Regions from separate parts of the Kitasatospora sp. NPDC092286 genome, predicted to be linked through region 2. Evidence: riboswitches for the same ligand, from Rfam matches in the RefSeq annotation. Region 2 holds a riboswitch; each other region holds the start of a gene.

Region 1 (10,338 bases), on a different contig from region 2:
ACGGCAGGGCCGCTCCTCGTCGACGATCAGCTTCAGCACCTCGCTGGTGCCGTACGCGAGCACCGTGCCGAGGCCGGTGAGCACGACCCCCGCGACCGGTCCGGCGGCGCGCCGACCGCGCGCCGTCCACCAGCGGAGCGCCAGCAGCAGACCGAGCACCAGCAGCCCGGCCTCGGTGGCGGGCTCCATCAGCGAGCCCAGCCAGTGCGGTGCGTCGGCGACCGCCTCGACCACCCGCCGGTAGCCCGTGGCGGACGGGCCGCCGACCACCCGGGCCGGTGCCTCCTCGCCGCCGCCCGCCGGGGCGAGCCACCCGACCACGCCGGCGCCCGCCCCCAGCAGGGCCACCGCCGACGCCACTCTCGGGCCCGTCGCGCCCGTCGCACCCGTCGTCCTGGCCGTGTCGGCGGCGGCCGTTCCCGTCGTGGTCGTGTACGTCCTGACCGTTCTCCTCATGCTCACCGACGGTAGGAGCGGCCGACGCCGGAGGCCCGGCCCGAAAGTCAGACGGGACCCTGGACGATCGTCAGGGTTGACAGCCGGGCTCCCGCTCCGCTGAGCCGTTCGGGCCACGGTCCGCGCGTCGGGCGCACGGCCGCCCTACCCTCGGGGAAACGCCCGGCCGGGCCCGCCGCCACCCCCGGAGACCAGCCATGCACCGTCGGACCGCCGCCGCGGGTGTCCTGCTCGCCGTCTCGGCGCTGGCCGCCTGCGGGAGCGACGGCCTGACGGCGGGTACGGCGGTGGTCCTGGACGGCCGGCGGATCCCGGTCGGCGCGGTGGAGGCCCGGGTGACGCAGCTGCGGGCCGCGCCCGGCGGTGCGTCGACGGACGTCCGGCAGCAGCCGGACGGGCTGGTGCGGCGGGCCGTCGCGGACCTGGTGCTCGACGCGGTGGTCGCCCGGGCGGTGGCCGACCGCGGCCTGGCCGTCGGCGGCGCCGAGGTCGCGGCGGTCCGGGCTGCGGAGGAGGGCCGGTACGGCGGTGCCGGTCCGCTGGCCCGGGTGCTGGCCGCGCGCGGCGTCCCGGCGGCCGGGGCCGACGCCTACTACCGGCGGCAGCTGGGTATCCGCGGCCTCGCCGCCGCGGCCGGGCAGGACGCCGGTACCCCGGCGGGCGACGCCACCGTCCGCCGGGCGCTGGCCGATGCCGCCACCACGCTCCACCTGCGGGTCAACCCCCGCTACGGCGGTTGGGACGCGGAGCGGGCGGTGCTGCTCCCCGACGCCCCGCCCTGGCTGGCCCGGTAGGGCCCGCCCCGCCCCGCCCCGCCACTCCGCCGGACCGCCGCCCGAAACCGGGACGCGGCGGGCCACCGGGGCCGGGTAGGTTCGGAGGGTGACGAATCCTCCGCCCGCGAAGCTGATCCTGCTCACCACCACCCACCGGGTGGCCCCCGGCCTGCTGGCCTGGCCCGCCTGGGAGGCGCTGCGCACGGCCGGGCGCGTGCTGGCGGCCGACGCCGACCACCCCCAGCTGGCCGCGGTGCGCCAGGCCGGGGTCGAGGTGGACCTCGTGCCGGCCGGCTCGGCGCCGGCCCTCGCCCGGCTGCTGACCGAGCCGGCGCCCGGCGCGGGCCCGACGGTCTGGCTGGGCGGCCCGGACGGCGACCCTGGCCTGACCGACGCGCTGGCGCGTCTCGCGGTCGAGCACGCGGGCGAGGTGCCGGAGATCGAGGTGCTGCCCGGCTCGTACGACCTGCCGGGCGCCCGGCTGCTCGACCTGGTCTCCGTGATGGACCGCCTCCGCTCGCCCGGCGGCTGCCCCTGGGACGCCGAGCAGACCCACGCCAGTCTGGTGAAGTACCTGGTGGAGGAGGCGTACGAGCTGGTCGAGGCGATCGAGGAGGGGGACCGCGACACCCTGCGCGAGGAGCTGGGGGACGTCCTTCTCCAGGTCTTCTTCCACTCCCGGATCGCCGAGGAGCACCCCACCGACCCGTTCTCGGTGGACGACGTGGCCGGGGACATCGTCGAGAAGCTGATGTACCGCCACCCGCATGTGTTCGGGGACGTCGAGGCCGAGGGCGCCGCCGAGGTGGAGGCGAACTGGGAGCAGCTGAAGGCCGCCGAGAAGTCCGAGCGCGAGTCGGTGCTGGACGGCGTGCCGGCCGGGCTGCCCGCGCTGGCGTACGCGGCGAAGCTGGTGTCGCGGGCGCGCCGGGCGGGCTTCACGGGCGTGCCGGACGAGCCGTACGAGCTGCCCGCCGAGCTCACGGCGGAGTCGGCGGGCAGGCTGCTGCTCGCGGTGGCGCAGCGGGCGCACGACGCGGGGGTGGACGTGGACGCCGCGCTGCGGGCGGCGGCGCGCGGCTACCGGGACGCGGTGCGCGCGGCCGAGGGGCTGAAGCCCGAGTAGCCGGGACTGCCCGGGCGGCCGGCTGCCCGGGCAGTCCCGGCAGGGGTCAGACGGGCTGGACGCTCTCCACCGGCCGGCGCTGCGGCGGGACGACCTCACCGATCGCCTCGCCGACCAGGGCGAGCAGCTCGGCGAGCCGTTCCAGGTCGAGGTGGTCGGGCAGCTCGGCGAGCGAGATGATCCGCTCGCCGTCCGGACCGGCCACACAGAACAGGTCGATCGGGCCGAGGTGCTTCTCGGCGGTGTCGACCAGGGCGGCGATGTCGCTCGGGCGGTGGATGTCGCCGCAGACGCCGACGACCGGGCAGCCCGGCCGGTCGAGCTCGGCGGCGAGGTCCTCGGCGATGCCGACCCGCAGGTCGGCGACGAGCACCCCGGAGGCGCCGGCGGAGGTGAAGCGGCGGGCGAGGTCGGCACCCGACCCGCCGTCGAGTACGGCGATGACCACGACTGCCCCGGCTACCCGCATGGTGCGCTCCTTCCAGTGGACGGCACCGCACCGTCGCCCACATTTTTTCGTTGGAGGATCGTAGGCACGTCCTGACCCTCCGCAACAGGGATTACCCCTCAGGTGACCAGGCTCACGCCTGCCGGGCCGGACTTACCCACCGGATACGGTCGTCCCATGCCAGTTCAGCCCGATTCCGCCCGCCCGCCGCTTTTCACGTGGGAGTTCGCCGCCGACCCGTACCCCGCGTACGCGTGGCTGCGCGAGCACGCGCCGGTGCACCGCACCACCCTGCCGAGCGGGGTGGAGGCCTGGCTGGTGACCAGGTACGCGGACGCCCGGCAGGCGCTCGCCGACGGCAGGCTCTCCAAGAACCCCGCCCACCACAGCGGGCAGGCGCACCGCACCGGCCGGGTGGGCATTCCGGGGGAGCGGCAGGCCGATCTGATGACGCACCTGCTGAACATCGACCCGCCGGACCACACCCGGCTGCGCCGGCTGGTGTCGAAGGCGTTCACGCCGCGCCGGGTGGCCGAGTTCGAGCCGCGGGTGCAGCAGCTCACCGACCGGCTGATCGACGGCTTCGCGGAGCGCGGCTCGGCGGACCTGATCCACGAGTTCGCCTTCCCGCTGCCCATCTACGCGATCTGCGACCTGCTCGGCGTGCCGTCCGAGGACCAGGACGACTTCCGGGACTGGGCGGGCATGATGATCCGCCACGGCGGCGGTCAGCGCGGTGGCGTCGGGCGCGCGGTACGGAAGATGCGGGCGTATCTGCTGGAGCTGATCCACCGCAAGCGGGCCGACCTCGGCGACGACCTGATCTCCGGTCTGATCCGGGCCAGTGACCACGGCGAGCACCTGACCGAGAACGAGGCCGCGGCGATGGCCTTCATCCTGCTCTTCGCCGGCTTCGAGACGACCGTCAACCTGATCGGCAACGGCACCTACGCGCTGCTGCGCAACCCCGGCCAGCGGGCCCTGCTGCAGGACTCGATCGTCCGCGGCGAGACCGCGCTGCTGGAGACCGGCATCGAGGAACTCCTGCGCTACGACGGCCCGGTGGAGCTGGCCACCTGGCGCTTCGCCACCACCCCGCTGACCATCGGCGGGGTGGACATCCCGGTCGGTGACCCGGTGCTGGTGGTGCTCGCGGCGGCGGACCGGGACCCGGCGCGGTTCTCCGACGAGAACACCCTCGACCTGGCCCGGACGGACAACCCGCACCTCGGCTTCGGGCACGGCATCCACTACTGCATCGGCGCCCCGCTGGCCCGGTTGGAGGGCCGGGCCGCACTGGCCACGCTGCTCTCCCGGCTGCCCGATCTGCGGCTTGCCGAAAGCCCGGAGAATCTGCGGTGGCGCGGTGGTCTGATCATGCGTGGACTTCGTGAACTGCCGGTCGAATTCACCCCGGAGAGGCCGTCGTCCGAGACCGTCGACTGAGGTTTCCGGCGCGTCAGTCGGGTGCCGTCGACCCGCTCCACGTGGCCTGAATCACCATTAAACCGGACATAGCACCTCGGTTGGTAGGCGCATGACCACGGGCCGTAATTTCTGTGTGATGTGGGCGATATGAGCTTGTGATTGATGTGATGATCTGTCTAACCTCCCTGGAGTCCGCTGCTGCGGACCTCGTGCGCGGGACGCCGAATCCTGCCCGCCGCGTCACGGGAAATCGACCAGAACCCTTGGGCAGGGGCGGGGGAACCAGGTTTGTTGCCGTCCCCCACGGCTTGGGGTGAAGCCGCCCGCGCGGGCCGAGACGTTCCGCGTGACGCGGCCGGGCCACCTCCCGGTCCGAACCCGACAGCTCACCTCGCAGGCGTGCGGAGAGGGACATCTTCATGCTGTTCGTTGGAACTGGCCGTCACCGTCGTCGTACCCAGGCCGAGAAGGCCATCGCCGTCGCCGGTGTGGCCGGCGTCGGACTCGCGATGCCGCTCCTCACCGCCTCCGGTGCCTCGGCCGCCCCCGCCTCCACCTGGGACGCGGTCGCCCAGTGCGAGAGCGGCGGCAACTGGAGCATCAACACGGGCAACGGCTTCTACGGCGGCCTGCAGTTCACCTCCAGCACCTGGAAGGCGTACGGCGGCAACGCGTACGCCGCGCAGGCCAACCAGGCCAGCAAGGCCCAGCAGATCTCGGTCGCGGAGAAGGTCCTCGCCTCGCAGGGGCCGGGCGCCTGGCCGGTCTGCTCCCAGAAGGCCGGCCTGACCAAGGGCGGCGCCCCGGCCGCGGTCGACACCTCCGCCGCCGCCAAGCCCGCCACGCCGAAGCCGGCCCAGCCGAAGCCGGTTCAGCCGCAGGCCCAGAAGCCCGCGCAGAAGCCCGTCCAGCAGCAGGCCCCGCAGCCGGCCGCGAAGCCCGCCCAGCCCGCGCAGCAGAACACCCAGGCCCCGGGCTTCTCCGGCAAGGCCGGCTGGGACGCCGACGCGAAGGTGTACTGGTACCAGAACAACGGCGCCTGGTACTGGACCAGCCACCAGAGCGTCTACCAGCAGTACGCCGGCCAGGCCGCGAGCCAGGACTTCCGCCCGGCGGCCGCCCAGAGCGCCCCGGCCGCCGCGCCGAAGAGCGGTCACGGCTACACCGTCCAGTCCGGCGACACGCTGTCCACCATCGCCGCCGCCCAGGGCGTCTCCGGCGGCTGGCAGGCGCTGTACGACGGCAACCGCGGCACCGTCGGCGGCAACCCGAACCTGATCGTCCCCGGCCAGGTGCTCACCCTCGGCTGAGTCCCGCACAGGCGACAGCGGGCGAAGGGGGCCGGATTCGGCCCCCTTCGCCCGCTTCCGGCCCCGTCCATGGGGCAACCAGGTGAACTACCGGTGGGTAGGCAGGCCACACGCTGAGACGGGACCGAGGTCAGCGTGGCCCTGAGAGCCCGTGCGGTTAGGCTCTGGTCGTAACGACTCCGCAATCGTCCCGCCGACATCATCACCGTCAGCCGGACCCCTGCTTCCGCTAGGAGATGCCTCGTGCCGTCCATCGATGTCGTCGTAGCCCGTGAGATTCTCGACTCGCGTGGGAACCCCACGGTCGAGGTCGAGGTCGGCCTCGACGACGGCAGCACCGGCCGTGCCGCTGTCCCGTCGGGTGCCTCGACCGGCGCCTTCGAGGCGCTGGAGCTTCGCGACGGTGACAAGAACCGCTACTTCGGCAAGGGCGTGGAGAAGGCCGTTCTGGCCGTCATCGAGCAGATCGGCCCGGAGCTGGTCGGCTACGACGCCACCGAGCAGCGCCTGATCGACCAGGCCATGCTCGACCTGGACGCCACCCCGGACAAGTCCTCGCTCGGCGCCAACGCCATCCTGGGCGTCTCGCTGGCCGTCGCGCACGCCGCCGCCGAGGCCAGCGACCTGCCGCTGTTCCGCTACCTGGGCGGCCCGAACGCGCACGTCCTGCCGGTCCCGATGATGAACATCCTCAACGGCGGCTCGCACGCGGACTCCAACGTCGACATCCAGGAGTTCATGATCGCCCCGATCGGCGCGGAGTCCTTCTCCGAGGCCGTCCGCTGGGGCGTCGAGGTCTACCACACCCTCAAGGGCGTGCTGAAGGAGCGCGGCCTGTCCACCGGCCTCGGTGACGAGGGCGGCTTCGCGCCGAACCTGGACAGCAACCGCGAGGCCCTGGACCTCATCGTCGAGGCCATCCAGAAGGCCGGCTACGTCCCCGGCAAGGACATCGCGCTCGCCCTGGACGTCGCCGCCTCCGAGTTCCACGAGGACGGCGCCTACCAGTTCGAGGGCAAGGCGCTCTCGGCCAACGAGCTCATCGAGTACTACGCCGAGCTGGTCGCCGCCTACCCGCTGGTCTCCATCGAGGATCCGCTGGACGAGTCGGACTGGGACGGCTGGAAGGCCATGACCGTCAAGCTGGGCGACAAGGTCCAGCTGGTCGGCGACGACCTGTTCGTCACCAACCCGGTCCGCCTGGCCAAGGGCATCGAGACCGCCACCGCCAACGCGCTGCTGGTGAAGGTGAACCAGATCGGCTCGCTGACCGAGACCCTGGACGCCGTCGAGCTGGCCCAGCGCAACGGCTACCGCTGCATGATGTCGCACCGCTCCGGTGAGACTGAGGACGTCACCATCGCCGACCTGGCCGTCGCCACCAACTGCGGCCAGATCAAGACCGGCGCCCCGGCCCGCTCCGAGCGCGTCGCCAAGTACAACCAGCTGCTGCGCATCGAGGAGATCCTCGACGACGCCGCCGAGTACGCCGGCCGCGGCGCCTTCCCGCGCTTCAAGCACGAGGGCTGAGCCCTTCCGGCCCGGTCCCTCGGCCGTCCGGTAGCGCACGCCTGACCGGTGCCCCGCCGTTCACCCCGTAGGGTGGACGGCGGGGCACCGTCGCGACCAGGAGGGGAATCGGGAGATGGCAGGCTGGAGGATTCCGGGCTTGGCGGCCCGTCCCCGGTTCACGAGCCGGGCGACCGTCCTCGTCCTGGTGCTCTGCTCGCTGGTGGCGATCCTCGCCTACCCGACCCGCCAGTTCATCTCCCAGCGCTCCGAGATCTCCGCCCAGCGGGCGAAGGCCGAGCACACCCGGCAGCAGGTCGAGCAGCTGCGCCGGGAGAAGGCCCGCTGGCAGGACCCGGAGTACGTCAAGGCGCAGGCCCGCGCCCGGCTGCACTACGCGATGCCGGGGGAGACCCCGTACATCGCGGTGGACCCGGCCGGCCAGGGCGCCACCAAGTCCTCCGTCAGCTCGCCCGCCCCCTCCGAGGGCGCGGCCCACGGCCCGGTGACGGCGGCCAAGCCCTGGTACGCCAGCGTCTGGGACTCGGTCGACGCCGCCGACACAGCCGACACCGCCGCCCTGGCCCCGCCCTCTCCACCCGCCCCCGCCCTCGCTGGAGACAGCTCCCCCCATGACCACTGAGAACCACCCCACCGTCTCCGACTCCGACGTCGCGGCCATCGCCGCGCAGCTCGGCCGGGTCCCGCGCGGACTGCGCGCGGTCGCACACCGCTGCCCCTGCGGCAACCCGGACGTCGTGGAGACGGCCCCCCGGCTCGCGGACGGCACGCCGTTCCCGACCCTGTACTACCTGACCTGCCCCAAGGCCGCCTCGCTGATCGGCACCCTGGAGGCGGACGGCGTGATGAAGGAGCAGACCGCCCGGCTCGCCGAGGACCCGGAGCTGGCCGCCGCCTACCAGAAGGCGCACGAGGACTACATCGCCCGCCGGGACGCCATCGAGGTGCTGGAGGGCTTCCCGAGCGCCGGCGGCATGCCGGACCGGGTGAAGTGCCTGCACGTACTGGTCGGCCACTCGCTGGCGGCCGGACCGGGCGTCAACCCGCTCGGTGACGAGGCGATCGGCATGCTGGAGGACTGGTGGGCCAAGGGCCCGTGCGTCTCCGCCGACGAGGTCGAGGCCGCCGGTGGGCGGGTCGCGCGCAACCGCGCCAAGGAGCACGACCACGAGGCCGTGATCGCCGCCAAGCAGCGGAAGGCCGAGGAGCGCGCCGCGAAGAAGCGCGCCGCCGAGGAGGCCGGCCAGGACGACCGGGAGGCCGGCGCATGAGCGTCACCCGGGTCGCCGCGATCGACTGCGGCACCAACTCGATCCGGCTACTGGTCGCCGACCTGGACCCGGAGACCGGGGAGATCACCGACCTCGACCGCCGGATGGTCATCAACCGGCTGGGCCAGGGCGTGGACCGGACAGGGCGGCTGCACCCGGACGCGCTGGCCCGCACCTTCGCGGCCTGCCGCGAGTACGCGGAGGTCATCTCCGGGCTCGGCGTCGGCCCGGACCGGACCCGCTTCGTCGCCACCAGCGCCTCCCGGGACGCCGAGAACAGCGACGAGTACATCAGCGGCGTGCGCGGGATCCTGGGTGTCGAGCCCGAGGTGGTCAGCGGCGACGAAGAGGCGCACCTCTCCTTCGTGGGCGCCACCAAGGAGTTCACCGGTGGTCAGTTCCCGGCGCCCTATCTGGTCTTCGACCTCGGTGGCGGCTCCACCGAGTTCGTGCTGGGCACGCGGGACGTGCAGGCGGCCCGCTCGGTGGACATCGGCTGCGTCCGGCTGACCGAGCGGCACTTCGGCGGCGCCGAGCTGCCGACGCCGGAGCAGATCTCCGCCGCCCGGGCACACATCGCGGCCGAGCTGGACAAGGCCGAGGAGACCGTCCCGCTGACCGGTGCGGCCACCCTGGTGGGCCTGGCCGGGACGGTCACCACGGTCTCCGCGATCGCCCAGGACCTGCCCGTGTACGACTCCGAGGTGATCCACCACTCGCGGATCACCAGGGAGCGGGTGGCGCGGATCGCCGACGAGCTGCTGGCCGCCACCCACGCCCAGCGCGCGGCCATCCCGTCGATGCACCCCGGCCGGGTGGACGTGATCGCGGCCGGCGCGCTGGAGCTGCTGGAGATCATGGAGCGGACGGGCGCCGCCGAGGTGGTCGTCAGCGAGCACGACATCCTGGACGGCATCGCCTGGAGTATTGCCCGCTGACCTTCCGCGGGCCTTACCTCTCCGGCCCCGGAGCCCCGATCGGGGCTCCGGGGCCGGGGCGCGCCCGGGGCCGTGCGGGAAAGTTCGTGAATTTCTTCACATGACGATCCAGTCATTCGTCGCAGTCGTTGGCCCACTCCGTCCGAAATATGGGACCAAAGGTCCGTCCGGCGTGCCGACCGTTGGATCGTAGGTGAGGCTCCCCTGGGGGTTTGAAAATCGAAATCATGCACGGGAACCCAGGCGCGGCACGGATCGTTGCTGCTCAGCCGGGTCATTCGAACGCGCGTGCTCTCCCGGGGCTCCGGTGGGTGGTGGGGCTGTACTCCTGAGCCGGGAAATGGGCCGCGAAGTGTAGCACAGGGTGTCCAGAAGCTTGTGACTGGGCTCACGAAGGCTGCTCCGAACGGTGCTGGATACTTTCGGATATGAGCACCACGGAGCGTCCTCGCATCCTCATTGTCGGCGGTGGTTACGTCGGCCTGTATGCCGCGATGCGCATCCTCAAGAAGATGCGTTACGGCGAAGCGACCGTCACGGTCGTCGACCCGCGGTCGTACATGACGTACCTGCCCTTCCTCCCCGAGGCGGCCGGCGGCAACGTCGCGCCCCGCAACCTCGTTGCCCCGCTGCGCAGCGCCCTGAAGAAGGCGGAGGTGCTCACCGGTGCGGTCACCGGTGTGGACCACGCCCGCAAGGTCGCCACCATCCAGCCGGCGGCCGGCGACTCGTACGAGCTGCCCTTCGAGTACCTGGTCGTCGCGACCGGCTCGGTCTCCCGCACCTTCCCGATCCCGGGTCTGGCGGAGCACGGCATCGGCATGAAGACGGTCGAGGAGGCCATCAGCCTCCGCAACCACGTCATGGCGCAGCTGGACAAGGCCGAGTCCACCACGGACGAGGCGGTCCGCCGCAAGGCGCTGACCTTCGTCGTCATCGGCGGTGGCTTCGCCGGTGTCGAGACGATCGCCGAGATCGAGGACATGGCGCGCGACGCCGCCAAGATCTACCGGACCGTCAGCCGTGACGACATGCGCTTCATCCTGGTGGAGGCG
Region 2 (10,338 bases):
CTGAGCCTGCGCACCATCGGCTCGCTGTTCGTGGTCGCGGCCTTGGCCGCCGCCTTCCTCACGATCGAGAGCCGCACCGCGCACCCGCTGGTCCGGCTCGGCATCTTCCGCAACGGCTCGGTCGCCCGGGCCAACGTCGTCGCCTTCGCGATGACCGGCGCGTACGGCGGGTTCCAGTTCGTCGTCACCCTCTACCTGCAGCACCTGCTCCACTGGTCGGCCCTGGAGATGGCCCTCGGTCTGCTGCCGGCCGGCGCCTTCATCGCGCTGTCCGCGCCGCTGATGGGCCCGGTCGTGGACCGCTTCGGCACTTCCCGGCTGCTGCCGATCGGCGTGCTGGCCCTGGTGCTCGCCTTCGCGCTGTTCCTGCGCCTGGACGAGCACAGCTCCTACCTCACCCTGGTGCTGCCGTCGATGATCCTGCTGGGCGTCGGCTTCTCGCTGGCCTTCCCCTCGGTCAACATCGCCGCCACCGACGGCGTGGCCGACGAGGAACAGGGCCTGGCCTCCGGGCTGGTCAACACCGCGATCCAGGTCGGCACCGCGGTCGTACTCGCCGGGGCCACCGCGATGATCACCGCCGGGAGCGGGGGCGGCGAGAGCGCCCAGGCGCAGCTGGACGGCTACCGGCCCGCGCTGGTCCTCGTCACGGCGGTCGCGCTGCTGGGCTTCCTGATCGCCGCCGTCGGTGCCGTGCTGGACCGGAGGAAGGCCTCGGCTCCCCGGCCGGTGGCCGACCATCGCGGCCCGTCGACCGAGCTCTTCGACTCCGGCGAGCCGGCCCGGAGCGGGCTTCTGACCAAGAGCTGACCGCCGCCCGGGGCCGCCCCGTCGTCACCGGGGTCGCCGCCGGGCAGGCACCGGCTCCACCAAACCCCCGTCTTGGTGGAGCCGGCACCTCCGTACGAGCCGGTCCGTGGTGCCCGCCGACTTGCGGGTTCCCCGGTTCGGCCGTTCGCTCCGCCAGTATATTGGCCGGGAGTCAACGAACGTACGGAGCAGACACGATGGCACCTCGCGGGGATTCGGTCAACGAGGAAATGCGTCAACGCTCCCGCCGGCGCATCATGTGCGCCACCGTCGAGCTGGTGGATCAGCGCGGCTACGCGGGCACCACGCTGACCGACATCGCCGAACGGGCCGGTCTCGCCCGGGGGCTGCTCTCCTACTACTTCGACGGCAAACGGCTGCTGATGCAGTCCGCGACGCACCGGATGATGCACCAGAAGCTCTCCGCGGCCCTGGCCGCGCTGGCACCGGACGCTTCTCCGCAGGCCAGGCTGGCCCGGGCGATCGACGCGGTGCTGGCGCTCGCGATGGAGCACCCCCGGGTGATGCGCTCGCATCTGGCGCTGATCCTGGACCCGGACTCCGGCGCCTTCGTCCAGGACCCGGAGCAGCAGCGGCTCGGCGCACTCCTCCAGGGGCTGCTGCGCGACTGGGGCGCGCCCGACCCGGTCGCCGAACACGCGGTGCTGCGCAGTGCGCTGATGGGCGGCTGCATCGGCGTGCTGCTGCCGGGGGCCGAGATATCGCTGGCGCCGATCCGGGCCGACCTGTTCGGCCGCTACGACCTGGCCTGGGAGCTGGGCCGGCCGCCGCAGCCGCGGCCGCCGCAGCGCGAACGGCCGTCGGCCCGCGGGTGAGCGCGGGGCGACGGCCGTTCGACGACGACTGTACGGCGGCCGGTCAGCCGCCGGTCAGCTCGTTGTCAGCGTTCCTTCAGGATCGACGCCAGCAGATCGATGGTCCGCTCGGGCGTCAGACTGTCCACGCAGAGCCGTTCCATGACCTGGATGTACGCGTCGACGTCGTCGCGCTTGTCCAGGTAGAGCGCGCTGGTGAGCTGCTCCAGGTAGACGACGTCGGCGAGGTCCTGCTCGGGGAAGCGCAGGATGGTGAACGCTCCGGACTCCCCGGCGTGGGCGCCGAAGCGGAACGGCATCACCTGGATCACCACGTTGGCCTGCTCGGCGACGTCGATCAGGTACTGCACCTGACCGCGCATCACCTCGGGCCCGCCGACCGGGCGGCGCAGTGCGGCCTCGTCGATGACGGCCCAGAGCCGCGGGTTGTTGCCCTCGGCGAGCAGCTTCTGGCGGCGCAGCCGGAGGCTGACCCGCCGTTCGACCTCCTCCGCGCTGATGACCGGGCGGCTCTGACCGAAAACCGCTCGCGCGTACTCCTCGGACTGCAGCAGGCCGGGGATGAACTGCACCTCGTAGGTGCGGATCAGCGCGGCGGCCTCCTCCAGGCCGACGTAGGTCTGGAACCAGCCCGGCAGCACGTCGTTGAAACTGTGCCACCAGCCGGACTTGTTGGCCTCACGGACCAGGCCGAGCAGGGCCTCGCGCTCGATGCCGTCGTCCACGCCGTAGAGGCTGAGGAGATCGGCGACGTCGCGCTCCTTGAAGCTGACGCGGCCGAGCTCCATGCGACTGATCTTGGACTCGGACGCGCGGATCGCGTACCCGGCGTCCTCGCGGGTGATGCCGCGCGCCTCGCGGAGCCGGCGCAGCTGGGAACCGAGGAGGATCCGGCGGACCATCGAGCCGCCGCCCGGCTGAACTGTGGTCATGCGGTCGAAACCTCCACCTAGGGCAAACAGCGCACAGTCTGCCATCAGTTGAGCGCTCACGGTGCCGATACTGACGGATGTTCCTATCAGTTCCGCACTCCACACACCAGGATGCACGTGCATTCGGCGCTTGCATATGCCAATAGTGCGACTGCACGTGAATCGACTCTTGCATCTGCAGTGAGCGCAGAGGACCATGGTGCACGTGCACCTGCACATCCCTGGCAATCCCGCGGGCTCCGCGTCGACCCCACGCGCGACTCCGTGCACCAGCCCGGCAGCGCCCCTCGCGCCACCGGGCGTTCGTGTGCGCGCGCGACTGGTCGAGGGGGCGGCCGTGCGGCCGAGCGAGTCGGAGGTGACCGGCATGACCCCGGCGGGTCCAGCCGTGTCCGCCCCCTTATGGGAGGAGCTCTTCATGAGCACCGGTACGGCTTTGGCAGTCGACCCCCATGTGGTCACCTGTACGCTCGCTCCTCGCTACGAAGCCGTCAGAACCGCGCGCGACTTCGCCCGGAGCGCCCTGCAGCGCTGGGGGCTGGGCGAGCTGTTCGACGATGTCGCGCTGGTGGCCTCGGAGCTGGTGACCAATGCCCTCCGGCACGCGATCGGCGCACGGCCCGACCCGGCCGGCGGCGCCCTGGGCGGCTACGACTGTCCCACCCAGGCGGCGGACGGCCGGCTGCCGATCCGAATAAGCCTGGTTCACCGCGCCCCGCAGGTGGTCTGCGCGGTGAGCGACCCCAGCAGCATCGGCCCGGTGGCACGGGAGGCGGACTTCGTGGCCGAGTCGGGCCGCGGGCTGCACCTGGTGGACTCGTTCAGCCGCTCCTGGGGCTGGCACCCGCTGGGCGGCGGCAAGGTGGTCTGGGCGCTCTTCGAGGCGGAGCAGTGCGCGACCCCCGAGGTCGGCGGACGGCACCGGCGCTCGGCCTAGCTCCGGACCGGGCAGGGCGGCGACAGTGGGCACGAGCGGCTTGAGCACAGGAGGCGCGGGCACGGGCGGCACACCCCTGCTCGACGGTCCCGGCCGGCGGCCCGGCCCGGCGTCAGCGCGGACATCAGAGCAGGCATCGGAGCGGACATCAAGCCGGGCGGCGGGGCAGGTGACCTGTTCGGTCGGGCCGTCCGTACTCGCGGCCGCACACGACCGGAAGAACGGCCCGGCGCGACGGCGCCCGTACCAGGGAATGGGCGCCGTCAGACACAGGCCGCCGCGGTGTCAGCACCCACGACGGCCCCCCGATGGTGAAGGCGACGGCCGGTCAGACCGCCAGGTGGTCGAACTCCCCGTCCTTGGCACCCAGCAGCAGCGCCGCGATCTCGGCCCGGGTGTAGATGAGCGCGGGACCGTCCGGGAAGCGCGAGTTGCGCATCGCCACGTCCCCTCCCGGCAGAGCGGCGAACTCGACGCAGTTGCCCTGAGAGTTGCTGTGCAGGCTCTTCTGCCAGACCACGTTCTCGAGGTCCGCAGCCGCCATCCCGTTGTACGGGTCGTTCGTGTCGTACCTGTCGTGCATAGAAATCTCCCGAAGAGCTCCGGAGTGGTCGTCCAGCGCGGCGCCCCCGGCACAGGCCGAACGACTGGACCGGCCCCGTACCGGCCCGGCATAACGCCTCACTTGACGTGATGATAGCTCCAGTGCACGTGCATCAGCACGGGACAGTGCAGGTGCACGGCCTCTTTCACGGATCGGCCGGAACTCTTCACCACCCGCCGCCCGGCAGCCCGTAAGCGGACATAGCCGACTGAATCGGCAAGTCGCCGATAACCGCCCGTAAGCGACCCCCCGCTGAATGTTGATCTTCCAGCGCCGGGAGTCGCGCCTCCGTGACCCTCCGTCAGACCCCTTCCGGCCTGTGAGACATCTCACGCCGGGAAGGCGCAACTCCCGCCCCGGCCGACCGCGTCGAAGGCGATACCGGCCACTGCGCGGGATTGGGTGCGTTATGTCCTGATTCGGCGTGGGTCACCGCCCTCGGAACGGCAGCCGACTGCGGGACCGGCGGAGCGATGTCCTACGATCTCCGCCATGAGCACCGCAGCCATCCCGGGCGCGCCACTGCCCGTCCGAACCCCAGGCTCCCGTGCGCGGGGGCGCCACCGCCGCCCCGAGCGCCCCGAGATTCCGGCCGGTTCCCCGGCCCTGGTGCTCGCCGTGCCCGCGACCGCCGGGCCCGAGTCCCGCTCCGTCGTCGAGGAACTGCTGTCGATCGTCCGCAGCGAGCAGAACGGCGTCCAGACCGCGGCCGGGTACCTCCCGGCCGGGGACGGCGACTTCGAGGGCACCGGGGACGAGCGCACCGTCGCCGAGCTGCTGGCCCAGGCCGCCGGGGCGGGCCTGCCCGCGCCGGTCGTGGTGCCGCTGGTTCCCGGCCCGCACGGTTTCCTGGCCGAACTCCACGCGCTCGCCGCCGAGTACGGCGCCCCCGTCACCGACGTGCTGGGCCCGCACCCGCTGCTGGCCGAGGCCGTCCACGTCCGCCTCTCCGAGGCCGGTCTGGCCCGCGCCGACCGCGCCCGGCTGTTCGCCATCGCGACCGCCGCGGACGGCGTGGTGCTCACCACCGTCGGCGGCGAGGAGGCCACCGCCGCCGCCGGGGTCACCGGGGTGCTGCTGGCCGCCCGGCTCGCCGTCCCGGTCGTCCCGGCCGCGCTGGACGTGCCCGGCTCGGTGGCCGCCGCCGTCGCGCACCTCAAGGAGACCGGCTCCCAGCGCCCCGCGCTGGCCCCGCTGGTGATCGGCCCGGAGGCCGACTCCGAGCTGCTCGCCACGGCCGCCGAGGAGACCGGCTGCCCGAGCGCCGCGCCGCTGGGCGCCTACCCGACGGTGGGCCAGCTGATCGCCTCCACCTACCTGGCCGCGCTGCCGGTCCCCGACCCCGGGGCGTACGCCGGGGAGAGCGGGGAGACCGCCGCCGAATAGCGCGGCCGTCCGACGACGCCAGGGCCCGGAACGCCTCCGTTCCGGGCCCTGCGGACGTCCGGACGGCTCAGGAGCGGCCACCCACCCGGGTGGTGGGCGCGGCGGCGCCCCTGAGCCTGAGCGCGGGCGGCTGCACCGGCCGGGCCCGGGCGGCGAGCGCCGGCACCGGCCCGACGGCGGCGTTCCACTGCGGTTGCGCCGTACCGCCGCCGTCCGCCTTCCGCACCTGGAGCGCCTCGGAGCGCCCGGCCCGGCGCAGCACGATGCTCCTGGGCGGCGCCGACTCCGGGTCCATCCAGAGCTCGTTGCCGCCGAACTCGCAGTCCAGCACGGCCACATCGTCCGGTTTGCCGTCCGCGGCGGCGCGGAAGGCGGCCCCGGCCTTCCGGTAGCCGGTGAACCGGCTGCGGCTGAACGTGACGGCCTCCCCGGCGAGTTCGTGCCGGGCGGCGTCGATCAGCAGCCCGTCGAAGAGGCTGCCCTTGTCCCGGCCGAGCGCGTGCGGGGCCACTCCCCCGGCGGCGTTGCCGTACAGCACGCTCGCGGTGTAGTCGAAGTCGTTGAGGTAGGCGCCGTGTTCGATGCCCCGGCCGCCGTTGTGGTAGGCCGCGAACTCGGTGACCACATGGTGATGCCGGGCGTTCAGCCAGACGAAGATGCCGTCCTGCAGGTTGTTGTGGGCCAGGCAGCGCTGGAAGGTCCACACCCCCTCGCTGTTCTCCGGCCACTCGTGGCCGGAGGCGCCGGTGGAGCCCTGGACGCCGACGGCCACGCAGTCCACCGCCCGGCCGCCGGTGCCCGCGCCGAGGTTGAACCCCGTCAGGCGGTAGGCGCGCGGGTTGGGTTCGAGCCGGGTGCGGGAGGCCACGCAGGACTCGTGGACGATGTCGTCGGACGGGCGCTGCGGGGTACGGGTGTCCGGCGGGCCGTCCCACCAGGCGGCGTCCTCCCAGGTGTCGTGGCTGACGCAGCTGCGGAAGGTGATGCCGTGGCTGGCGTGCGGCACGAAGGCGTGGCTGCCCGCGTCGCGGACCACCACGCCCTCGACGACGGTGCCCCGGGTGGTGTCGCCGAGCATGTGGAAGTGCAGCCCGTACCGGCCGAGCACGGGCGCGGTGACGGGGACGGTGCCGTCCTGGCCCTTCCAGGTCTCCTCGGTGTCGGCGCGCGGACCCACCCAGCGCAGTGCGGCGTGCCGTACGTCGGCGTGCCGGGAGCCGGTGACGTGGACGTGCGCGCGGCCCTTCGCGGTGCCCTCGACCCGGACGCCGCAGGTCACGTTGAGCAGTTCGGCGCCGACGGTGACGCCCCCTCCGGCGGTCACCCGGGGGTGGGCGTACCTCAGCGGGGAGTCCAGGGTGACGGTGGATCCGCTGACGGACCGGACGGTGACCAGGTCGTAGCGGGCGGAGAAGTCCTCGGCGTCGGGCGGGCCGGTCGGGGTGACGGCCAGTTCGTCGCCGGGCAGCCGGCCGGTGGGCTCGGCGGCCAGGCCGATGGAGGTGTCACCGGCCCGCAGCTCGCGGTCGGCACGGACCCAGGCGGTCTTGGCCGCGCCGTCCAGCCGCAGGCAGCCGGCGCCGGTCACCCAGAGCCCGGTGTCGGTGTCGGTGTCGGTGTCGACCACCTTGGCGCCGTCGCCCTGGAAGCGCCGCTCGTCCACGGACGGGAAGCGGACGGTGTGCACGGCGGCGCCCTCGGGGGCGAGTGCCAGGGTGCCGCGGATCTCGACGTTGCCGTCCGAGGCGAGGGTGAGGGTGCGGTCGGCGGCGAAGGTGAGTGCGCCGGTCGGCTCGACCAGCGGCGAGCCCACGGTGGCATCGGTGTCGAGGAGCACCCGGTCGGCGATCCGGACGGCGCTCCGCGGGCCGGGTACCGCACCGCCCCAGCCGGCCGGGTCGGACCAGCGGCGGCCGGCCAGGTCGACGGTCGGTGCGGCGGCGGGCCCGGCCCCGGAGGTGCCGACGGGCGGCGGCCCGGCGGGCCGGTGGTCCATGCCCGCGCCCTCGGCGGGGGCCGCGGCGGCGTCGGTGGGGCCGTCCGGGGCCACGGGCATACCGGGCATGCCGGTGGCCGCGACGGGCTGCGTCCGCCCGGTCAGCGAGCGCCGCAGGATCTCCTCGCCGCCGACCGCGGCGAACACCGTGCCGACCGCCGGCCAGCGCCGCATCGTCCGGCGGCGTACGGGAGTTCGGGGCCGTTCGGGCGATATGTCCACTCTGTGGCGTTTTGCCCGGCGGTGCACCCCCCGAGGCCTGACGGTCGGGCGCCCGGCACGCGGGTCCTCGTCCTTGGCCATCACCGCGCAGCCCTCCCGCCGGACGGCCGCGTCGGTACTGACGTCCTGAAGCACAGGCAGTTGGGTCCGGCCGCAGGGGCGTTGCCGAAAATCGGTCATTTCTGATCATGATGGACAGCCAATCAACCCCTCACCCGTAAACCGTGACGGGCATCACACATGTTTGCGGTTTGAACGGGAGTCTGCTTAACGTGCTCCCCGTTCGTGGCTACACGAACCCAGCCCATCCGCAACGCCGAGTCCTGCCGTCGGTTGTGCTGGCAGCGCAGAAACGCACCACGGCAGGAGCGGGGGACCCACAGGTAAGTCGCCCCGGACCGGTTCCCGAAACCGGTTCAGGGCTAGGGGTGAAGCCGCGCCAAGGCGCGGCCGGGCAACTCCAGCCCGAATCCGACAGCTCACCTCGCAGGCGTGGGAGAGGATCGCGTCTTCATGCTGCCCGTCAACGGCACCAGTCTGCCCCGTCGCGCCCGCCGCCTGATCGCCGCCGTCGGCGTCGCGGGTGTCGGCCTGACCGTCCCGTGCCTCACCACCGGCACCGCCTCCGCCGCCCCGGTCGCCACCTGGGACAAGGTCGCCCAGTGCGAGAGCGGTGGCAACTGGGCCATCAACACCGGCAACGGCTTCTACGGCGGCCTGCAGTTCACCTCCAGCGCCTGGGCCGCCTTCGGCGGTACCGCGTACGCCCCGCAGGCCCACCAGGCCACCAAGGACCAGCAGATCGCGGTCGCCGAGAAGGTCCTCGCCTCGCAGGGCCCCGGCGCCTGGCCTGTCTGCTCCGTCCAGGCCGGCCTGACCAAGGGCGGCACCCCGGCCGCCGTCGACACCTCGGCCGCCGCGAAGCCGGCCGCCACCCCCGCGCCGAAGCCCGCCCCGCAGGCCCCCGCGCAGACCCCGGCCCCGGCGAAGAGCCAGGCCCCCGCCGACTCCGCCCAGGCCAAGGGCGGCAGCCAGGCCCAGCCGACCGACTACACCGTCATCGCGGGCGACTGGCTCTCCTCCATCGCCGACAAGAACAACGTCCAGGGCGGCTGGGAGCGGCTGTACGAGCTGAACCGCGGCACCCTGACCCAGGGTCCGCACGTCATCTACCCGGGCCAGCAGCTCGCCCTGGGCAAGGGCGGCCAGGCCCAGCAGTCCGGCCAGGGCGCCACCGGCGCCTCCACCGGCAAGCCGGCCGCGCAGGCCCCCGCCGCCAAGCCCGCCGCCAAGCCGGTCGCCAAGCCCGCCGCCCCGGCGCAGACCCAGGCCCCGGCGCAGACCGCCACCGGCAGCATGGCCGCCGCCGTCTCCTTCGCCCAGTCGAAGGTCGGTCAGGCCTACATCTACGGCGGCACCGGCAACGGCGGCTGGGACTGCTCCGGTCTGACCCAGGCCGCGCTGCGCGCCGCGGGCGTCTCCGTCCCGCGCGTCGCCGCCGACCAGGCCGCCGCCAGCACCCACGTCTCGCTGGACAGCCTGCTCCCGGGCGACCTGCTGTTCTGGTCCAACAACGGCAAGGACTCCGGCGTCTACCACGTCGCGATCTACATCGGCGGCGGGAAGTACGTCGAGGCCGCCAACCCGAGCTCGGGCGTGCGGACCCAGACCGTCGCCAACTGGGCCCCGGACTTCGCCGGCCGGGTCTGACCCGCCGGGCGTGCCCGGCACGCCCCCGACCCCGAGGCCCCCGGGGAGAGTCTGGTCGCTCTCCCCGGGGGCCTCGGCCTGTCTCCCCCGGCCGTCGCGCACCGGCCGGGTACCGGCGGGGCCACCGGTGGTCAACGCGGGCGCCGGCAGGGCATGCTGCTGCTCCGTACCCGAGGAGGAGTCACATGGCCCAGGTCACCGTCACGCTCGACGCCGATCTCGCCATCGACGCGATGACGCTCTCCGGCACCACGAACCCGCAGGACGCCGTCGAACTGGTCCCGCGCGACCACCTCGCCCGGGGCCGGCACACCGGGACCCGGACCGGCGACGCCGCCGACGGACAGCGGGTGAACCAGGAGCGCCCCACCGTCCAGGAGGGCTGAGCGCGGCCCCGGCACCGGTTCACCGCGGGCAGGCCCCGGTGGAGCCGCGCATCACCAGCTCCGGCTGGAACATGAACTCCCCGCGCTGGGCGGCGTTCGCACCGACCTCCTCCAGCAGGGCGTCGACGGCGGCGGTGGCCATCGCCTCGACCGGCTGGCGGATGGTGGTGAGCGGCGGCTCGGTGAAGGCGATCAGCGGCGAGTCGTCGAAGCCGACCACCGAGACGTCCTGCGGGACGGCCAGGCCCCGCTGACGCACCGCGCGGATCGCGCCGAGCGCCATCATGTCGCTGCCGCAAACGATCGCCGTGCAGCCCTTGTCGAGCAGCGCGCCGGCCGCCGCGTGCCCGCCCTCCACGCTGAACAGCGTGTGGTGGACGAGGTCCTCGGCCTCCTCCTGGGTCTTGCCGAGCACCGCCCGCATGGCCGCCGTGAAGCCCTCGATCTTGCGCAGCACCGGTACGTACCGCCGCTGCCCGACCGCCAGACCGATCCGCTCGTGGCCGAGTTCGGCCAGGT
Region 3 (10,338 bases), on a different contig from region 2:
CCGGCCTCGCCCTGGAACAGCGCGGGATCCGCCGGATCGCCGCGCCGCACCTGGCCGGGCTGAACGCGGCCACCGGTCAGACCGTCCACCTGGCCGCGTACGAGGGCGGCGAGGTGGTCTACATCGACAAGTACGACTCCCGCCACCCGGTGCGGATGTACTCCCGGATCGGTCTGCGCGCCGCCCTGCACAGCGCCGCCGTCTCCAAAGTGCTGCTCGCCGACCTGCCGGTGCCCGAGCGCCGCCGGGTGGTGGCCGGGATCGACTTCATCCCGCACACCGCGCACACCCTGGCCACCCCCGAGGCCCTGCTCGCCGAGCTGGAGAAGGTCTCCGCCCAGGGCTGGGCGCAGGACCACGCCGAGCACGAGGCCTTCATCAACTGCGTGGCCGCGCCGATCCGGGACGCCAGCGGCCAGGTGGTCGCCGCCGCGTCGATCTCCGTCCCGGACGTCGTGCTCCCCTACGAGCAGGTGCTCGAACTGCTGCCGCAACTGCTCGCCACCACCCGCGCCGTCTCCGCCGACTGCGGCCAGCCGCCGCACGCCGGACCGGCCGCCCCGACCGCCTGACCCACCATCACCAACCGAGGAAGCACCGCATGAGCGACCAGCAGCCCGTCAACGGCAAGACCGAGATCCGCACCGACGGCGCCCCCGCCCCGGCCTGGATGTTCTCCCAGGGCGTCCGCAAGGGCCCGATCCTGCAGGTCTCCGGCCAGGGCCCGCAGGACCCGGCCACCGGCGAGTACCTGTACCACGGCGACGTCAAGGCGCAGACCCGGCGGACGCTGGAGAACGTCAAGGCCATCGTCGAGGCCGGCGGCGCCACCATCGAGGACGTGGTGATGTTCCGCGTCTACCTGACCAAGCGCGCCGACTTCCCGCTGATGAACGAGGTCTACGCCGAGTTCATCGACGAGAACGTCAAGGCCGGCGGGGTGAAGCCCTGCCGCACCACGATCTTCGTCGAGCTGCCGCAGGAGCCGATGCTGGTCGAGATCGACGCGCAGGCCGTGATCGGCTGAGCCGCCCGAGGCGGTACGCGCCGGGGCCCGGACGACCAGTCGGCCGTCCGGGCCCCGGCGCTTTCGTCCGCCGTCACCGGCCGGCGGTGACCGCCTGCTCGGCGGCCGCGCCGCGCGCCACCACCCGGGCGGCGCCCCTGGCCTCGCGCCGCTCCAGGGTGCCGGAGAGCAGGGCGACGCCCAGCGCGGCGACGGTGAGCAGCCCGCCGACCCAGTTCGGCGCGTCGTAGCCGAGCCCGGCGGAGATGACCAGCCCGCCGAGCCAGGCGGAGAGCGCGTTGCCCAGGTTGAACGCGGCGATGTTGGCGGCCGAGGCCAGCGTGGGCGCGCCGGCGGCCTGGTCCATCACCCGCTTCTGCAGCGGCGCGACGGTGGCGAAGCCGAACAGGCCGATCAGCGGGATGGTGATGATCGCGCCGGCCTTGCTGTGCGAGGCGAAGGTGAAGGCGAACAGCAGCACCGCCAGCACCGCCAGGATCACGTACAGGCTGCGCATCAGCGCGCGGTCGGCGAACCAGCCGCCGAGCAGGTTGCCGACGAACAGCCCGATGCCGAACAGGAAGAGCAGCCAGGTGACGCTGGTGTCGGCGAAGCCCGCCATCTCGGTCATCATCGGCGTGATGTAGGTGAACATCGCGAAGATGCCACCCCAGCCGAACACCGTCATGGTCAGCGCGAGCCAGATCTGCGGCCGGCGGAAGACCGCCAGCTCCGGGCCGAGCCGGGCCCCCTCGGCGCGCCGCTGGACGGGCACCAGCGCGGCGATGCCGGCGAACCCGATCACGCCGAGCGCCGCGACCACGTAGAAGGTGGACCGCCAGCCGAAGTGCTGGCCGAGCAGGGTGCCCATCGGCACGCCGAGGACGTTGGCGGCGGTGAGCCCGGTGAACATCAGGGCGATGGCGCCGGCCCGCTTCTGCGGGGCGACCAGATCGGCCGCGACCACCGAGCCGATCCCGAAGAACGCGCCGTGCGCGAAGGCCGCGAGGATCCGGCCGACCATCAGCAGGCCGAAGGCGGGCGCCACGGCCGAGACCAGGTTTCCGGCGATGAACAGGCCCATCAGCATCAGCAGCATCCCCTTGCGGGGGATCCGGGTGCCGAGGACGGTGAGCAGCGGTCCGCCCACCACGACGCCGAGCGCGTAGCCGGAGATGAGCAGGCCCGCGGTGGGGATGGACACCGAGAAGTCGCCGGCGACCTCGGGCAGCAGGCCCATGATCACGAACTCGGTGGTGCCGATGCCGAAGGCGCTGATCGCCAGCGCCAGGAGCGCGAGGGGCATGAGAGTCTGCTTTCCAAGACGATTGCATGTGCAACTACCAGCGCCGACAATACGTCTACCATCTAGATACTTGCAAGCGCCGGATATTGCCTAGGTGAACATACGCCACGCTTGCCAGCACCCCTCGGCACGATTAGGTTAGGCTCACCTAACTTACTGGAGGTCAGCCATGAGCCCCGTGGACACCACGGCACCCGAGGCGCCGGAGGCGCCCGAACCCACCGCCGCCGAACGGGTCTGCAGTCTGCTCACCGCCACCTCCTCCGTGGTGATCCGCGCCTGCGGCGAGCACCATGAGCTGGACACCCCGATCGCGGTACAGGGCTCCCGGCTGCGCCTCCACGCCCCCCTCGACGCGCCGCTCACCCTCGCCGCCACCCGCGCGCAGGACGGGCTCGCCGTCGTCCTGGACCTCACCGACATCGCCCCGGTCGCCGTCCGCGACCGCGTCCGCGGCCGGCTCTCCCTGGCCGGCCGGCTCCACCTGGCCCACCTCGCCGACGACGGGCTCGGCGTCCACCTGCGCCTGGACGTCGCACACGCCGTCCTCTCCACCCCGTACGGCACCACCGCGCTGACCGGCGCCGACCTCGCCCTCGCCGGGCCCGACCCGCTCGCCCGCTACGAGGCCGGCCTGCTCACCCACCTCGCCGACGACCACCCGGACGCGCTCGCCGTGCTCACCCGCCTGCTCGACCCGGACCTGCTCGCCGAGCGGCCCGGGATCCGCCCGCTGGCCCTCGACCGGTACGGCCTGGTGCTGCGCCTGGACCACCCGCACGGCCACCGCGACGTCCGTCTGGTCTTCCCCGAACCCGCCCGGGACGCGGAAGAGTTCGGCCACCGGGTACACCAGCTGCTGACCGCCGCGCACCGCGCGCTGCCCGCCCACCGGATCTGAACCAGGCCACCGGTCAACGTGGCTGACCAGACGTCAACTTCCCTTGGCGTCACGTAAAACGAAAACGGCCGGCCCGGCTCGCGAGAGGATTTCTCGCGAGCCGGGCCGGCCGACTGGGCGTGTCCCGCGCCCAGGGTGCCACTGTCGGTGCGGCGATCACCCGGTCGAGCGGTCACCCGACATGACCATCCCGAGTGGCCGTACGCCCCGCACCCAGCGGTGGTTCTGATGCCCGATCAGATGGCGACGCCGTGCGCCCGCAGGTAGGCGATCGGGTTGACGTCCGTGCCGTACCCCGCACCGGTGCGGATCTCGAAGTGCAGGTGCGGACCGGTCACGTTGCCGGTCGCGCCCGAAAGGCCGATCTGCTGGCCGGCGGTGACGGTCTGGCCGATCCTGACGCCGATCGAGGACAGGTGCGCGTACTGGGCGTACTTGCCGTCGGCGAGCTTGATCTCGACCTCGTTGCCGTAGGCGCCGCCGTTGCCGGCCTTCACCACGGTGCCGCCCGCGACGGCGCGCAGCGGGGTGCCGGTGGAGACGACGAAGTCGGCGCCGGTGTGGTGGCCGGAGGACCACATCGAGCCGGCCACGCCGTAGGCGGTGCCGAGCTTCGGGCTGGCGACCGGGGAGACGTAGCTGGCGACGCCGGCCACGGTAACCGGGGCCGGGGTGGCGGGCTTGGCGACCTCGATCTTGGTCTGGACCGGGGTCTGCGGGGCGGGCTTGACCGGCTTGGCGGTCTGAACCGGCTTCGGCGCGGCGGCCGGAGCGGCCGGAGCAACCGGGGCGGCCGGCTTGGCGGCCTCGGCCGGAGCGGCGGCCTTGGCGCCGAGCGCGAGCTTCTGGCCCGGGAAGATCAGGTTCGGGTTGGCACCGACGACCGAGCGGTTCTGCTCGTACAGCGCCTGCCAGCCACCCTCGACCTGCTTGGCGTCGGCGATCTTCGACAGGGTGTCCCCGCCGACGACCTGGTAGCTCTGCTCGACCGGCGCGGCTGCCGGGGCGGCCTGCTGCGGGGCGGCGGCCGGGGCGGCGTCGGCGGTCGAGGAGTTGCTCTGCCGGGGCTTCGCGGCCGGCGCGGTGTGGGCCTGGGCGCTGATCGCGGTCACCAGCGGAAGGGCGAAAGCGGCGCCGGTGACGGCGGTGGCGATACCGATGCGGGCGGCGCGGGGCAGGGCGATACGACGAGCCTGTGCGGGCATGGAAGATTTCCTCTCCGACGCCTACGAGGTGAGCTGTCGGGTTCGGGCTGGAGTTGCCCGGCCGCAATGCGGCTTCACCCCAAGCCGGACCGTGAATTCCGGTCCGGCGACTTACCTTTGGGTCCCCCGCTCCTGCCGTACAGAGTTCAGTTCGCACCACCGGGCAGCGGCAGGACTAGGCGTTCCACCCGGTGGCCGCCCGGGCCGTGGCCGGGCGGTCGCTGAACTAAAACCCATCCGTACGGGCTAAGCAATGTCGATCACGTGAAGTCACCACAAAGCCCCGAGGCGTCGTGACACTCCGAATGATCGGCTGCACAGTACGCACACAATCCATTGACCTGGAGCGACCGCCCGGCGACACTCCGCCGATATCCGCGTCAGTACGCATGCGATCACCTACGGAATGCCATTCGCCGACACACCCCCCGGTGACCCTTGTCACGTCGGCCCGCGGGGCGCACGATCGGGCGGTGGCCACCTCCGAGGCCGGCACCCTGCGCCTGGGCACCGCGCAGGGTCGCTGGGTACTACTGGCGACGGTGCTCGGCTCCAGCATGGCGATGCTCGACGGCACCGTGGTGAACGTCGCCCTGCCCCGGATCGGCGCCGATCTGGGCGCCCCCCTCGCCGCCTTGCAATGGACGCTCAACGCCTATCTGCTGACCCTGGCCGGGCTGATCCTGCTCGGCGGCGCGCTCGGCGACCGCTACGGCCGCCGCCGGGTGTTCCTGATCGGCGTGGTCTGGTTCGCGGTCGCCTCGGCGGCCTGCGCCGCCGCGCCCACCATCGGCGTGCTGGTCATCGCCCGCGCCGTGCAGGGCATCGGCGGCGCCCTGCTCACCCCCGGCTCACTGGCGATGCTCCAGGCCGTCTTCCACCCGGACGACCGCTCGGCGGCGGTCGGCCTCTGGTCCGGCCTCGGCGGGGTGTCGGCCGCGGTCGGGCCGTTCCTCGGCGGCTGGCTGGTGGACGGCCCCGGCTGGCGGTGGATCTTCCTGCTGAACGTCCCGCTCGCCGTCCTGGTGGTCGCGGTGGCGGCCCGGCATGTGCCGGAGAGCCGGGACGAGAGTGCGACCGGCCGGTTCGACGTCCTCGGCGCACTGCTCGCCGCCCTGACCCTGGGCGCGATCACCTACGCGCTGACGGCGGCCGGTGGAGGGGTGTCCGCGTCCGTCTGGGTGACCGGCGTGGCCGGCCTGCTGCTGGGGGCGGCCTTCGTCTCGGTGGAGCGCCGCAGCCCGGAGCCGATGCTGCCGCTCGGCCTCTTCTCCTCCCGGCTGTTCACCGCGGTGAACCTGGTCACCCTCTGCGTGTACGCGGCCTTCAGCGGAGTGTTCTTCCTCCTGGTGGTGCAGTTGCAGACGGTCTCCGGGTTCTCCCCGCTGGTCTCCGGGCTGTCCCTGATCCCGGTCACCGTCCTGATGCTGGCCCTGTCGGCACGCGCCGGGCGGCTCGGCAAGCGGATCGGCCCGCGGCTGCCGCTCACCGTGGGCCCGCTGCTCTGCGCGGGCGGTGTGCTGCTGATGCTGCGGATCGGCCCCGGCGCCTCGTACTGGGCGGACGTGCTGCCCGCCGTCACCGTGCTGGGCTGCGGGATGGTGCTGCTGGTCGCGCCGCTGACCGCCACGGTGCTGGCGGCGGTGGAGGTCCGGCACGCGGGCATCGCCAGCGGTGTCAACAACGCCGCCGCCCGGGCCGCCGGCCTGCTCGCGGTCGCCGCCCTGCCCGCCCTGGCCGGTCTCAGCGGCGAGGCCTACCGGGTGCCCGCCTCGGTGGACTCGGCCTTCCACACCGCGATGCTGATCTGCGCCGGGCTGCTGGTCGCCGGCGCGATGGTGGCCGTCACCACCGTCCGGGGCAATGTGCTGGCCCCCGAGGACCACCGCCCGGTGGCCGAGCCGGACTGCCAGTGGTCCTGCGGCACCAACGCCCCGCCGCTCGACCCGGGCCACGTCGACGCCGGAACGGCCGAGGGCCCCGCCACCGGAACGGCGGCAGGGCCCTCGGCGAACTGACGGCACACCGGCGCAGGCGCGGCGTCAGTGCAGACGGGGCGTCAGAGGATGTCGCCCGGCGCGTACTTGGCGGCCTCCGGGTACGCGGCCGCGACGGCCTCGACCCGGCGGACCACCTCGGCGACCTGGGCGCCGGCCGCACCGGTGAAGGAGAGCCGGTCGGCGAGCAGCGCGTCCAGGGCGGCCCGGTCCAGCGGGATCCGCTCGTCGGCGGCCAGCCGGTCCAGCAGCTCGTTCTCCCGGGCGCCGGCCCGCATCGCCAGCGCGGAGGCGACGGCGTGCTCCTTGATGACCTCGTGCCCGGTCTCCCGGCCGACGCCCGCCCGCACCGCACCCATCAGCACCTTGGTGGTGGCCAGGAACGGCAGGTAGCGGTCCAGCTCGGCCTCGATCACGGCCGGGAAGGCGCCGAACTCGTCGAGGACGGTCAGGAAGGTCTCCAGCAGGCCGTCGAAGGCGAAGAAGGCGTCCGGCAGCGCGACCCGGCGGACCACCGAGCAGGAGACGTCGCCCTCGTTCCACTGGTCGCCGCCCAGCTCGGCGGTCATCGAGGCGTAGCCGCGCAGGATGACGGCCAGGCCGTTGACGCGCTCGCAGGAGCGGGTGTTCATCTTGTGCGGCATCGCGGAGGAGCCGACCTGGCCCTCCTTGAAGCCCTCGGTGACCAGCTCGTGGCCGGCCATCAGACGGATGGTCTTGGCCAGGCTGGAGGGCGCGGCGGAGAGCTGGACGAGGGCGGTGAGCACCTCGAAGTCCAGCGAGCGCGGGTAGACCTGGCCGACGCTGGTCAGCACGTTCTGGAAGCCGAGGTGGCCGGCCACCCGGCGCTCCAGCTCGGCGAGCTTGTCGGTGTCGCCGCCGAGCAGGTCCAGCATGTCCTGGGCGGTGCCGACCGGGCCCTTGATCCCGCGCAGCGGGTAGCGGGCGATCAGCTCCTCCAGGCGGCTGAAGGCGACCAGCAGCTCGTCGGCGACGGTCGCGAAGCGCTTGCCCAGGGTGGTGGCCTGCGCGGCCACGTTGTGCGAACGGCCGGCCATGACCAGCTCGGCGTGCTGGGCGGAGAGACGGCCGAGGCGGACCAGGACGGCCACCGTGCGGTCCCGCACGTGCTCCAGCGACTGGCGGATCTGCAGCTGCTCGACGTTCTCGGTCAGATCCCGGGAGGTCATCCCCTTGTGGATCTGCTCGTGACCGGCGAGCTCGCTGAACTCCTCGATCCGGGCCTTCACGTCGTGGCGGGTGATCCGCTCACGGGCGGCGATGGAGCCGAGGTCGACCTGGTCGACGACGCGCTCGTAGTCGGCGACGGCGGTGGCGGGCACCTCGACACCGAGGTCCTGCTGGGCCTTCAGGACGGCGAGCCACAGGTGGCGCTCGAGGACCACCTTGTGCTCGGGGGACCACAGCTGGGCCAGGGTCGCCGAGGCGTACCGGGAGGCCAGGACATTGGGGATCTGGGGCTTCGCGCTCACGCTTCGCAAGCCTAACAGCCGAGGTCAGCCGGAACGGCCGCGCATCGGGTAGGCTGGGTCACTTGAGCACGGAAAATTAGAGGCACTACAAACTCCTCACCGCAAGGATACCACATCGATGGACGAATTTCCAGCGGAACCGACAGCCCGCCCGGGAGCACCAGCACATCCGGAACCGGCGGCGAACCCTGCCGTACCCCCGGAGCCGTCGGCGGCCGAGGCGCTCGCCGAGGCCCTGCGCACCGAACAGGCCTGCCTCACCCGGCTGTACGCCCGACTGGACACCGTCCGGGAGGAGACCCGCCGCACCCTGGACGGCGTCCTCGCCCAGGCCGGCGCCGGCGGTACCCACCAGGCCAGGCTGGAGCGCGAGGTCCGTGCCACCGAGGCCGCCCGCCGGTGCGCCCGGCTGGACGCCGTCGAACGCGGCCTCTGCTTCGGCCGGCTCGACGCACGCGACGGCACCGTTCACCACATCGGCCGCACCGGACTGACCGACGAGGAGTACGAGCCGCTGCTGCTGGACTGGCGCGCCCCCGCCGCCCGCCCCTTCTACACCGCCACCCCGGCCGACCCCGGCACCGTGGTGCGCCGCCGCCATCTGCACACCCGCGACCGCACCGTCACCGGCCTGGACGACGAGGCCCTAGACCTGGCCGGCCTCGGCGAGGAGGGCCGGCGCACCCTGGTCGGCGAGGCCGCCCTGCTGGCCGCGCTGGGCCGCGAGCGCACCGGCCGGATGGGCACCGCGGTGGCCACCATCCAGACCGAGCAGGACCGGGTGATCCGCGCCCCGCTCTCCGGCGCCCTGGTCGTCCAGGGCGGCCCCGGCACCGGCAAGACCGTCGCCGCCCTGCACCGCGCCGCCTACCTGCTGTACACGCACCGCGCGGTGCTGGAGCGGCGCGGCGTGCTGGTCGTCGGCCCCAGCCCGGCCTTCCTGCGCTACATCGACCAGGTCCTGCCCGCGCTCGGCGAGACCGAGGTGGTGCTCTGCACCGTCGGCGGACTCTTCCCCGGTGTCGACGCCACGGCCTCCGACACCCCCGCCACCGCCGTCGCCAAGGGCGGCCCCTGGATGGCCGACGTCCTCCAACGCGCCGTCCGGACCCACCAGTCGGCGCCCGCCGACGGACTCGACCTCGGCGACGGGCTGCGTCTGTCGCACCGGGTCTGCGCCGAAGCCCGCGCGGCCGCCCGCGGCCTGCGGCTGCCGCACAACCGGGCCCGCGGGTTCTTCCTGCGCACCCTGCTGGACGCCCTCGCCGTCGCCCAGGCGCTCGTCCTCGGCCGCCAGTACGACGAGGAGGAGGCCCGCTACGCCCCGCGCGAGCTGTGGGAGCGGCCGGACGTCCGGGCCGCGCTGGGCGCGCTCTGGCCGAAGCTGACCCCCGAGGGCCTGGTCGAACGGCTGCTCACCGACCGGGCCCTGCTGACCGCCGCCACCCCCGGCCGCTCCCCCGCCGAACGCGCCGCGCTGCTCCGCCCGCCGGGCGGCCCGTGGACGGTCGAGGACGTCCCGCTGCTGGACGAGGCCGCCGAGCTGCTCGGCGAGGACGACGCCCCCGCCCGCGCCCGGGCCCGCGCGGCGGAGCGCGGCCGGGCCGATGAACTCGCCTATGCCCAGGGCGTGTTGACCATCACCGGGCAGACCGGCAACGCCACCCTGGACCCAGCCCTGCTGGCCGATCGGTTCCACGACGACGGCCCGTACCGCTCCACCGCCGAACGGGCGGCCGCCGACCGCACCTGGGCGTACGGACACGTGGTGGTCGACGAAGCGCAGGAGCTGTCCGCGATGGCCTGGCGGGCCGTACTGCGCCGGGTGCCGACCAGCTCGCTGACCGTCGTCGGCGACCTCGCCCAGACCGGTTCGGCGGCCGGCGCCCGGTCCTGGGCCGAGATGCTGGACCCGCATCTGGCCGGCCGCTGGCGCGAGCAGCGGCTGACCGTCAACTACCGCACGCCCGCCGCCATCATGAGGCCGGCCGCGGCCGTCCTGCGCAGCGTCGCCCCCGACCAGCGGCCGCCCGAGTCCGTCCGCGACGACGCCGAGCCGCCGAGCGCCGTCCACGTCCCGGACGCCGACTACACCACCGCCCTGGCCCGGCTGCCCGCCCCGGTCGGCACCCTCGGCGTGATCGCGCCGGACGCCCTGGCCGCCCGCTCGGGGTGGCTGACGGTCGCGGGCTGCAAGGGACTCGAGTTCGACACGGTGGTGGTCGTCGACCCGGCCGCCATCCTCGCCCAGTCCCCGAAGGGCGGCCAGGACCTCTACGTCGCCCTCACCCGGGCCACCCGCCGGCTCACCCTGCTCCACCACGCGCCGCTGCCCGCAGTCCTCGCCGCAGCACTCTGACCCACCCGCTCCAGCGCGCCGGCCGGGCCACCGTTCCCGCGCCGGCGCGCTCGGCCCGGTCCAGGCTGTCC

Evidence for each region. A riboswitch is a leader RNA that binds a small molecule or an ion and turns the genes downstream of it on or off. The one in region 2 is predicted to bind cyclic di-AMP.
Region 1: it holds a riboswitch for cyclic di-AMP, as region 2 does, so the genes downstream of both, ACIQIB_RS27445 (transglycosylase family protein) here and ACIQIB_RS04545 (transglycosylase family protein) in region 2, are expected to answer to the same signal.
Region 3: it holds a riboswitch for cyclic di-AMP, as region 2 does, so the genes downstream of both, ACIQIB_RS05660 (peptidoglycan DD-metalloendopeptidase family protein) here and ACIQIB_RS04545 (transglycosylase family protein) in region 2, are expected to answer to the same signal.

What each region holds. Positions count from the first base shown of each region.
Region 1 covers NZ_JBIVRD010000030.1:97,010-107,347, forward strand. The annotation lists partial or broken gene ACIQIB_RS27420 (phosphatase PAP2 family protein) at 1-456, opposite strand, end outside; gene ACIQIB_RS27425 (hypothetical protein) at 654-1,250, shown strand; gene ACIQIB_RS27430 (MazG family protein) at 1,339-2,358, shown strand; gene ACIQIB_RS27435 (SDR family NAD(P)-dependent oxidoreductase) at 2,405-2,827, opposite strand; gene ACIQIB_RS27440 (cytochrome P450) at 2,984-4,252, shown strand; cyclic di-AMP (ydaO/yuaA leader) riboswitch at 4,477-4,648, shown strand; gene ACIQIB_RS27445 (transglycosylase family protein) at 4,654-5,544, shown strand; gene eno (phosphopyruvate hydratase) at 5,788-7,074, shown strand; gene ACIQIB_RS27455 (septum formation initiator family protein) at 7,214-7,696, shown strand; partial or broken gene ACIQIB_RS27460 (DUF501 domain-containing protein) at 7,668-8,180, shown strand; gene ACIQIB_RS27465 (Ppx/GppA phosphatase family protein) at 8,342-9,283, shown strand; gene ACIQIB_RS27470 (NAD(P)/FAD-dependent oxidoreductase) at 9,712-10,338, shown strand, end outside.
Region 2 covers NZ_JBIVRD010000002.1:406,379-416,716, reverse strand. The annotation lists gene ACIQIB_RS04580 (MFS transporter) at 1-810, shown strand, start outside; gene ACIQIB_RS04575 (TetR family transcriptional regulator) at 1,041-1,646, shown strand; gene ACIQIB_RS04570 (helix-turn-helix transcriptional regulator) at 1,712-2,578, opposite strand; gene ACIQIB_RS04565 (ATP-binding protein) at 2,997-3,515, shown strand; gene ACIQIB_RS04560 (DUF397 domain-containing protein) at 3,844-4,098, opposite strand; gene ACIQIB_RS04555 (hypothetical protein) at 4,612-5,505, shown strand; gene ACIQIB_RS04550 (hypothetical protein) at 5,573-7,675, opposite strand; cyclic di-AMP (ydaO/yuaA leader) riboswitch at 8,059-8,229, shown strand; gene ACIQIB_RS04545 (transglycosylase family protein) at 8,216-9,433, shown strand; gene ACIQIB_RS04540 (hypothetical protein) at 9,619-9,819, shown strand; gene ACIQIB_RS04535 (LacI family DNA-binding transcriptional regulator) at 9,839-10,338, opposite strand, start outside.
Region 3 covers NZ_JBIVRD010000003.1:246,674-257,011, forward strand. The annotation lists gene ACIQIB_RS05640 (IclR family transcriptional regulator) at 1-572, shown strand, start outside; gene ACIQIB_RS05645 (RidA family protein) at 602-1,027, shown strand; gene ACIQIB_RS05650 (MFS transporter) at 1,101-2,312, opposite strand; gene ACIQIB_RS05655 (DUF2470 domain-containing protein) at 2,482-3,213, shown strand; gene ACIQIB_RS05660 (peptidoglycan DD-metalloendopeptidase family protein) at 3,450-4,418, opposite strand; cyclic di-AMP (ydaO/yuaA leader) riboswitch at 4,422-4,580, opposite strand; gene ACIQIB_RS05665 (MFS transporter) at 4,976-6,436, shown strand; gene purB (adenylosuccinate lyase) at 6,478-7,908, opposite strand; gene ACIQIB_RS05675 (HelD family protein) at 8,027-10,267, shown strand.